DNA from 3 places in the Ochrobactrum sp. EDr1-4 genome. Region 1 is predicted to be linked to each of the others. Evidence: riboswitches for the same ligand, from Rfam matches in the RefSeq annotation. Region 1 holds a riboswitch; each other region holds the start of a gene.
What was found. A riboswitch is a leader RNA that binds a small molecule or an ion and turns the genes downstream of it on or off. The one in region 1 is predicted to bind cobalamin.
Positions count from the first base shown of each region.

Region 2: it holds a riboswitch for cobalamin, as region 1 does, so the genes downstream of both, ACOZHT_RS13055 (TonB-dependent receptor domain-containing protein) here and ACOZHT_RS23655 (DUF1852 domain-containing protein) in region 1, are expected to answer to the same signal.
Region 3: it holds a riboswitch for cobalamin, as region 1 does, so the genes downstream of both, ACOZHT_RS07150 (ABC transporter substrate-binding protein) here and ACOZHT_RS23655 (DUF1852 domain-containing protein) in region 1, are expected to answer to the same signal.

Region 1 covers NZ_JBLZOF010000016.1:44,138-47,413, reverse strand. Annotated here, with positions in the region: gene ACOZHT_RS23665 (hypothetical protein) at 196-357, shown strand; gene ACOZHT_RS23660 (epoxyqueuosine reductase QueH) at 409-948, opposite strand; cobalamin riboswitch at 1,169-1,365, opposite strand; cobalamin riboswitch at 1,642-1,853, shown strand; gene ACOZHT_RS23655 (DUF1852 domain-containing protein) at 1,952-3,001, shown strand; gene ACOZHT_RS23650 (methionine synthase) at 3,028-3,276, shown strand, end outside.
Region 2 covers NZ_JBLZOF010000003.1:409,384-412,659, forward strand. Annotated here, with positions in the region: gene ACOZHT_RS13050 (ABC transporter substrate-binding protein) at 1-100, opposite strand, end outside; gene ACOZHT_RS13055 (TonB-dependent receptor domain-containing protein) at 134-1,999, opposite strand; cobalamin riboswitch at 2,139-2,363, opposite strand; gene ACOZHT_RS13060 (glycoside hydrolase family 10 protein) at 2,743-3,276, opposite strand, start outside.
Region 3 covers NZ_JBLZOF010000002.1:164,828-168,103, forward strand. Annotated here, with positions in the region: gene ACOZHT_RS07145 (FecCD family ABC transporter permease) at 1-179, opposite strand, end outside; gene ACOZHT_RS07150 (ABC transporter substrate-binding protein) at 203-1,231, opposite strand; cobalamin riboswitch at 1,399-1,628, opposite strand; gene ACOZHT_RS07155 (Bug family tripartite tricarboxylate transporter substrate binding protein) at 1,858-2,808, shown strand; gene ACOZHT_RS07160 (tripartite tricarboxylate transporter TctB family protein) at 2,805-3,276, shown strand, end outside.

The DNA.
Region 1 (3,276 bases):
AGTTCTTGACTGACACTCATTCAGGCCCAGCCTCATTTTGAAGTGATGCAGATTTAATTTCTAAATCGTTTCTTTACAGATCATACGTCCTAAAAAGCAGAATATAAGATTTGGTTATGAAGTCATGCATGCCCATGGATTGATGCGCCGAATGAACAGAGCTTAATACCTTTCCCATCTGAGGAAGGAAATTCCATGCACGATTCAACACGATGTGTTCATCACTCCGAAGTTTCGCACGAAGGCTTCAAAAATTTGGCCGTGCCGACTTACAGGGCTTCGACAATCGTCTATCCAGACGCGAAATCTTTCCGGCAAAAAATGGCCGCTGATCTGGCTGAGGCCATTGCGATTTGATTGAGGGGTGGGTTTGATAGATCATCCGGCTCACGATTTGTTATTGCTGTATTAAAGCTTAGCTGGTTGCATGGAGTCCCGACCCTGCTCGCGGCGATGCTTATTGGTGTCGCGAAGAGAGTAAACGCAGCCACTATATTCCTGTTGGTAGAATTCTTCGCGTTTGGAAATCTCAATCGTTCGGGCAGAACGGCCGCCCTTACGCCAGTTATATTCCCAATAGGACAGTTCTTCGTAAAGTGCTGCGGCTCGTTTACCGCAATCGTTTATCTGCGCCATGTTCTTCCAACGTGAAATGCCGAGCGATGAAGTCATGATCGGAAATCCATTCTCATGGGCATAAAGAGCGGTCCGTTCAAAGCGCATGTTAAAGCACATAGTGCAGCGGACGCCGCGTTCCGGCTCCCATTCCATCCCCTTCGCACGGGCGAAGCAATTGTCCTTCATAATCGGCATCAATGAATGCAACGCCGTGTTTTTCGGCAAAACGGATGTTTTCGTCCTTGCGCAGTAGGTATTCTCGCTATGGATGGATGTTGGGGTGTAAAAGAAAATCGCATAATTGATGCCAGACGCGAGCCTCGCTTCCATCACTCCGCCGGAGCAGGGCGCGCAACACGAATGCAGGAGCACTTTTTTTCTCCGCCAGGCGGGATTAATTCGGGCATTTGAATTTCCATAATCGTGACACACCTCCGAGCCGACCGCAAAGATGCAAACCGATGAATGAACAAGGCTCCGTACGAAAAAATGTACGAAGCCGGTATCACCGTTACGGAGAAGCCGCTCCTGACACGCCGCCCGCGGTCAGAACAGGTGGACGATCCAGGCAGATTTTCTGACTTGCGGTTTTTTGCTTCCCCCGTCCTTCGCGGCGTGCATAGCGCCAGTGGCATATCGGGTGCGCTTGCCGCCTACAGTTGCGGGGGGCAGTTCCGGATTTGGTTGGCCCGACCGGATTCCCTTTTACCCGGAGTTTCCTCCGGCACCTGTATCGTGGTGAAAAACATGACAAGTACCAGCTTCTGTCAAACTCAAACGATACGCCATGCCATTTCGCGATGACTAGATAGGAATGCGTCCTGCATTTTAATCCTTGATCTTTGGCTCGGGCCATCAAAATGAGGTGTGTGCTGTTTCACAGCCTTCCTGGGCTGAGAAGACTGTGGGGAAAGCACCTGAAGCAAGTGGAGCAATTTCGCATCAGGTATCGGCAATCTTTTGCCTTCCGCTTAAAGACATAAACATTTCTTTATATGATCTTGACATGGCGGGCCTGATGCGGGACTATAGTTTTGCCTAGGTTCTCCGGTTGTCGCTCTGACACGCCGGGGCTAAGAGGGAAGTCGGTGCCCTGTTATTCGGGAAAGCCGGCGCTGCCCCCGCAACTGTAAGCGGTAAGCTGTTGTCCACTGTGTCACTGGGGTTCGACCTGGGAAGACGGACTATGGCGATAACCCGTGAGCCAGGAGACCTGCCTTAGCAAAATAACGTCCACGGGCGGGGTGTCCCGGTGTGCCGTAGCGAAGACCGCTTAGGGGTCTGTATTGCTATGCGTTCGCTTACCCATGCCCCCAACATATTGGGGTGAGCTATGTCTCAAGCCGTAATTCCAGTCGCCGCAAGCGGCGAGCCATTTGTCGACTGTCAGCAGAGGACGCGGCATCACGACTTCACTTTTCGTCTTAAAAGCCAGCTTTTTGATGAACACTATCATCCTTCAGACAATACGCGTATCACGACAAACTTTGCTAATTTGGCCAGAGGGGAGAACCGCCGGGAGAACCTTCGTAACGCTTTGAGAATGGTTGACAATCGTTTCAACGCTCTGGCGTTTTGGGACAATCCCGAAGGCAATCGTTATTCTGTGGAGCTTGAGATTATCTCGGTTGAAATGAACATCGATGCAGAAGGTAATAAAAATACTTTTCCTCTGATTGAAATTTTAAAAGCCAATATCTTTGATCAAATGACGGGTGAACGTATTGACGGTATCGTCGGTAATAATTTCTCTTCGTACGTTCGGGATTACGATTTCAGCGTAGTTCTGCCGGCTTATAACAAGGATCGCGCCACCTTCAGCATTCCGGCTGACTTCGGTGATCTGCATGGAAAACTTTTCAAGTCTTTCCTTAACTCGGATGCTTATAAAGAGAGTTTTCGTAAGCCACCTGTCATTTGCTTGAGTGCATCCAGCAGTAAAACATATCATCGGACGGGCAATTTCCATCCGATTTTGGGCGCTGAATATCAGCAAAATGAATTGTCTTTGACAGATCTATATTTTCAGAAAATGGGGTTGCATGTCCGCTTCTTCATGCCGCCGAATAGTGTTGCGCCTTTTGCCTTCTATTTTGTCGGTGATCTTCTCGATGATTATACCAATCTCGAGCTCATCAGCACGATTAGCACGATGGAATCGTTTCAAAAGATCTACCGACCAGAGATTTATAACGCGAATTCAATAGCTGGCGTCTGTTATCAGCCTAGCCTGAAGCATGAGGACTATTCGCTGACGCGCATCGACTACGATCGTGACGAGCGTAGTCGGCTTGCTGTCGAGCAGGGAAAGTTTGCTGAGAAGCACTTCATGACACCGTACAAGACCGTCCTTGAGCAATGGTCTGCCAATTACACCCGTTGATGAGCCAAAAGATAAGGTAGCCTATCATGAAAAGACTATTGCCCACGTCTACCGCTGGCAGTTTGCCAAAGCCTTCCTGGCTTGCAGAACCGGAAAAACTTTGGTCACCCTGGAAGTTACAAGGTGAGGAATTAATCGCAGGTAAGCAGGATGCTCTGCGCTTGTCCTTAGACGATCAGCGACACGCAGGTATCGATATCGTCAGTGACGGGGAACAAACGCGCCAGCATTTTGTCACGACGTTTATCGAGCATCTCGACGGTGTTGACTTTGAA
Region 2 (3,276 bases), on a different contig from region 1:
CATTCATCGACACGACACGTTGAGGGCGTTCTTCTGCGAATGCAGAATGAAAGCCAGCGAGAAACAGGCCTGCCAGAAGACAAAGCCTCAGATTCTTCATAACTGTCTGTCTACGCGCCCACATCATCTGCAATCAGAAATTCCGCGTTAGCCCAATATTTATGGTGCGCCCGGGCGCAATATAGCCAGACGTTGTCTGATAATCCTTGTTGAAAATATTCTCGACCGACAGCTTAAGTTGAGACTGCGCATCGATGTCATAAAGCGCAATGAAATCTGCCGTTACATAGGGATCAAGCTTATTGGTGTTGGCAGCATTTGTGAAACGTGAACCGCCATAAAGCAGCCGCGCAGTCAGATCGAGTTTGTCGACCGGCTTGTAGCTAACTTCTGCCGTTGCTTTGACCCGTTCGCGATAAGCCAGATCATTATCACTGTCTTCATCAATCGGACGCTTCAGATCAATAGAGCCTTTCACACCCCACCTCTCGTTAAAGCGATGAGACAGCGTGGCTTCAAAGCCGGTGATCTTTGCTCGCGCAACATTATAGGGCAGATAAGAAGGCGCTGTGCTCATGATCGCATCGCGCAACCACGTCTGGTAAAAAGCCATATCGAGGCTGGTTTTATCTGTTGCCTGCCAGTTAAGACCCACTTCATAAGAACGGGATTTTTCTGGTTGCAGATCAGGATTTGCATAACCGGGATAATAAAGCTCATTGAAGGTCGGCGCACGAAAGCCTGTGCCAAATGACGAGCGCAGCACCAAATCAGGCAATATCTCATAGCTCGCTCCGGCATTATAAGTCACAACGTCGCCAAACTGCTCGTTGTGATCATAACGCACGCCGCCATCAAAGCGCAGCGCATCATATTCCAGCGAATATTGTCCGAACACTGCCGCCAAATCGCGACTGGTTTCCGCATAGACCGTCGTGGCATTCACCTCCTCACGATAGGCCTCAACCCCACCCGTCACCACATGAGAGACGCTGCCTGTTTCAAATTGCTTTTCAGTCGAAGCAAAGAGTCCGTAGCGCTTGGTTTCAAACAGATCAGAACCACTAACGTTCTTACGGAAGTTCCGACTGTGATCCAGCCCTGAACTGAGTTCAATCGTCGAAGACCAGTCGTCCGTATGATCAATACGCGTGCCAATTTTTCCATTGAAAGCGGTCGTGTAAGCTTCGTTAAAAGACGGTGCTGTTGCGTCATATTGGTTGCGCCCGCGGCTCAACAGACCATCCGTATAAATGCGGCCCCAGTCGAAATCCTTTGCAAGGGAGAAATTGAACGAGCCTTGCAGAAATCCATCACGATCCGGTTCATAACCGAATGTTCCCGGCTGTTTGAAATTATAACCTTGCGTACCTGTTACCGCCGCACCAAACGCATAATCAATGCCGTCTTTGCTCTGGCCTTGCAGAGACGCAGACGCATAGCCACCCCATGGATGCGTGACGCCCGTTGTAACGCTGCCACAGAAAGAACGCTCACCGCAGGCACCGCCCTGCTTGGTGATGATATTGATCACACCGCCCATCGCATCCGCACCATATTGCGAGGAATGTGCACCTTTGGCGATTTCAATACGATCAATTGAACTGAGTGGAATATTGGCAAGCGATGTTGCGCCAGTCGTCGCTGATGCAGTTCGTACGCCATTGACTAAAACAACGGTCTGTTTCGACGACATACCGCGAATATGGAGATTGGAAGAGGACCCCTGCCCGCCATTGGTGGTGATCGAGATACCGGGGTAATATTGAAGCAGTGATTGCAGATCAGGCGCTGCTGAACGACCTATCTCTTGGCTGTCAATCACCGTGACGGACGATGTGGAGCGCTGCAACGACGTCGCGCGACGAAGCGGCGTGACGACAATCGTATCGAGCACAAGGCCATCCTGAGCGTTAGTGTTCGTCTGGGAAAAGGCATCAAGCGGCATAACCACCAAAATAGTGGATGCGAGATAGGCCGATAGTCGGAGAATATGCATTAGTCTACTTCCTGCGCGCAAGCGTTGCTTCACCGCAGGTGTCAGAAATCAGGGCGTAAACGCCCCGTCTTTGTCCCACGGCAACATTTCACAATGTCACCGCTACGGACGGCCGCGACTGGACACCCCTCGTGTCAGCCATGGGTGACTGGATGCGGCAGGTCTCCTGACTTCCGGGTCTTCATCAATCCTCCGCCTTCCCGAACGCGAATGTTCAGTGGCTATGATCGCGATAACGATCATGGGAGGACGACTCTCCGGTCACAGTTGCGGGGGCAGTCTCGGTCTCAGCTCTTCAAATAAGCCTCACCGTGTTCCCTTTTCATCCACCCTTGCGGGCAGAACCGTATCCTAGGGCGAGCGATAGCAAGCGGATCGCAGATTATCAACTGCAACATAATGCCCCTCTGAATCACATTGGCAGCAAACATTCAGAAGCTATTGAAGCACAAGGTATTTTGAAAAGGAGTTTTCGCGGGTGCTGATTGAGAGAGATGGAGGGCAATGTTGACAGCACCCGCTGACTGTCGATCAGGGCAACACTGCAAAAAAAGATCGCGCTGGTGCGCTCGACAGATCCTTGAATGAGAAATTCTTAGCCGGGATGTCGCTTTAGGTTGGGCCTCGACATCCCGGGCCGTCAGTTCTGGTGGAACCTGACAACGATCAATCACTAGCACCAGCAGGCAGATGCTTTCTTTGATTTAAATCAATTAGATAATAAATATATGCGATCTCACCCGCTATTTTTGCGGGCTGCACTTGCCCCATCTTTTTTTCAAATATGCAGAAACGCTTTTAAGTTTGGGATCAGACAGAAATCCTTGGCGGAAAAGAATGCTGCCTTTTACCTCTGGTATTGCGTTGTTGAGATCAAGCTGGCGCTTAATTTCATCGACGCCATTTCCCTCAAGCCACTCGGGTTCAGACTTCGAAGAACTACCAGCCCGATATAGCGCCATACCGATATAGAGATCGGTCTTCGAACCGCGCACAGTATCCGCCCACCATCTGACAATCGGACCATAGGGCACATCTTTGCGCCCGGACGACCAGTAAACCTGCGGCGCTATATAGTCGATGAGACCATCCTTCACCCAAGCGCGCGTATCAGCGAAGTCGCCATCATAATTAGTTTTGCCCGCACGCGTCGCAGAGCCACGCGGATCATCCGCCTGATTGCGCCAGACACCGCCCGGGCTAATGCCAAACTGAACATGCGGTTTGATCGCCTTGATCCGGTCTGAAATTTCCTGCACCAGCGTATAAGTATTGTA
Region 3 (3,276 bases), on a different contig from region 1:
TCGATAGGTTCGAGCGGATAACCAGCATTCCAGATGCGGTTGGCAATAGTCTTTGCCACCACGTCCAAAGGTATTGACGTTTCACCAATAGCGGCGCCCAGCCACAGCGCGCCGAGCAACAAGACAAGCGCCAGTGTGCCCAAAAGCACCCTACTGCTTGCGCTTCTCGAAGTCAGAATTCCGGCTGTGGCTGAGCGTGTTGTCACTTGTTCAGGCCTGAAGCTGCAATGGCATCGGCCAGCGTTTCAATACCTTCGATGGTACGAATAGTCGGGTTCATTGCCTGTGCGTCCATATCGAACACATGACCATCTTTAACAGCTGGCATCAGGCTTGCGACCGGATCACTCTTGAGGAATTCGCGCTTAACTGCAACATCATCAGCAGGGAAACGACGACGATCCATAGTGCCCGCGACGATAATTGTCGGATTGGACTTGGCAATGGTTTCCCAGCCAACAGTCGGCCACTCTTCTTCACTATCAATGATATTATTGATGCCAAGTGTTTTCAGAATATAGGCTGGAGCACCGTTCTTGCCCGCAACATAAGGATCAATATCGAGCTCTGCACTGGAGAACCAGACAACAGCCGAAAGCTTGCCATCGGCAGATGCGATCTTCTTACGTGCTGCGTCTTCACGTACTTTCAGATCAGCAACAACCTTTGCGCCGCGATCCTGCACATTGAAGATCTGCGCGAGTTCGTCGATTTCCTGATACACCTGATCCATGGTGAAGGCGTTGTGACGAACGCCATCACCGCCGTCTGAATTGTCTTTTCCAATGCAATCGGCTGGAGACGTATAAACCGGAACGCCCAATTCTTCGAATTGCTCAGCCTTCGCCACAACACCCTCAGGTCCAATCTGCCATTGGAACTGATTGGCAACAAGGTCAGGTTTTTCCGCCAGAATGCTCTCAAAGCTCGGATCATTATCCGCGAGACGCTTTACCTTGGCATTGGCTTCTTCGTAGCCTTTGAGGACAGGCCCAACCCACAAAGCTGTGCCGACCATTTTATCTCCGAGGCCCAGAAGGTATAAAATTTCTGCGCTGCTCTGACCAACGGCCACCGCACGTTCTGGCACATGTTTAAATGTCACGTCGCGCGCACAATTTTTCAACGTCAGCGGATACTGCGTTTCGGCTGCTTCAGCCGCAAAACCAGTTACGAAAAGACTTGCAGCGCCAACGATTGCGCCAAACGGCAACTTGCCGATGAGTTTCATTTGAATCCCCGAAATGATGTGAGAAAAGCCGTATCAAACGGCGGATGTGATCCGGCGCGTATAGAGAACGGACATATCCGGGGATATGAATGACAAAGGGAGGTGACGTCTTGCGACGTTAATAGCTGTCATAACCAACTCCTGCACCGGGCATCCCCGCCCGTGACCATGGACTACGTTAGACGGCAGGTCTCCTGGCTCACGAATATTCGCTGTTCATCTGCCTTCCCGAGTTAAACTCAGTGGCATGACGCCTTTGGGCGTCACAGGGATGAACGGCAATCCGCTTACAGTTGCGGGGGCAGCCACGGTCTCGGTCCCTTTTGGGTCGTCCTCACCGTGTTCCCTATTAATCCCCTTCGCTCTCGGTCGGGGAACCGTCGTAACTCTATTACGTTCTGGTATCAGCAAGGTCAAGCGACGCAAGCCACTAAATCATCGATTAAAAATTGCTTAGACTTTATGCTAATGGGCCGGGTCTCAAACAGTCTCGCGCTAGCGTATTGTAAATCCCTGTTGTAATCTCCAGATCAGGAGTCTTCACCTTGGGAGAGGTGAAGGGGTTTGAGGAGGGCTATCGAAAAGATAGCAGCACAATGCGCGAAAAGTGCATTTCGGGAGGATTTATGCGTAAATGGATTTTGGCCATTTCGTCGGTCGCAGCGCTTGCAATCGCGAGTGCAGCATCGGCTGAAGACTATAAGGTTTTGGCACCTGCGGCACCGGGCGGCGGCTGGGATCAGACTGCACGCACCATGCAGAGCGTGTTGCAGGACGAGAAGATTTCCGGCAGTGTTCAGGTCATCAACGTTCCTGGCGCTGGCGGTACTATTGGGCTTGCGCAGTTCGTTAATCAGAACAAGGGTGATCCAAGCCAGCTTATTGTTGGCGGCTATGTTATGGTCGGCGCGATCTTGACCAACAACTCCCCTGTGAATCTCGATGCTATTACGCCGATTGCACGCCTGACCGGCGAATATGAAGCCATCGTTGTTCCCGCAGGATCTGATATTCAGAACCTAGGCGATCTGGTTACAAAGCTCAAAGCAGATCCCGGCTCGGTCTCATGGGGCGGCGGTTCGGCAGGCGGTACTGACCACATTACAGCCGGACTTTTTGCAAAAGCCGTTGGCGTTGATCCTACAAAAGTGAACTACATCGCATTTTCCGGTGGCGGTGAAGCCCTTGCCGCAATCCTCGGCAATCAGGTGACTGTCGGCATTTCCGGCTATGGCGAGTTTGATCCACAAATCAAGGCTGGCACGCTACGCATCATCGGCATTTCAAGCGACGAGCGCATTGAAGGCATAGATTCACCAACCTTCAAAGAAGGTGGTGTTGATGTCTCAATCCAGAATTGGCGCATGGTGGGTGCAGCACCTGACATTACCGCTGAGCAAGAAGCGGCAATCAATGCCGACGTTGAAAAGATGGTGAAGTCTGAATCCTGGCAGAAAGCACTGAAAGATAAAGGCTGGGCAGACACTTATCTTGCGGGCGACGACTTCAAGGAACAGCTTAAGAAAGACGTCACTTCAACGGGAACCATCCTCAAGGATATTGGCCTCGTAAAATGACAGTCATTGAAAAAGAGGGAGAGCGCCGTTCCACTGGAACGGCGCCTGATTACGCAGCTCTTGTCATAGCTTTTATTCTAGGCGCGGTTGCCGTAGCCATCGCGTGGTCAACCGCCTATGGCAATAATGTTCTCTCATACTCGCCCGTTGGACCAAAAACGGTTCCCTACATCATAGCGAGCGGACTGTTCATTCTGTCGATTTGGACGGTGATCAGTGCTTTTAAACGCGAATTTCCAGAGCGTGAGCATCAGGAAATAGCCCCCATGGCGTGGATCGTTGGCGGTCTCGTTATTCAGATGCTAACAATGAAAACGCTTGGCTTTTCCATTGCGACGGGATTGCTCTTTGCTGCAACGGCTCGCGGATTTGGTTATCGCAAATTCTGGATAAGCGTACCTGTCGGCATCATCTTCGCATTCGTAATCTGGTTCATTTTTGCACGCGGCCTTCAGCTTTCCCTACCAT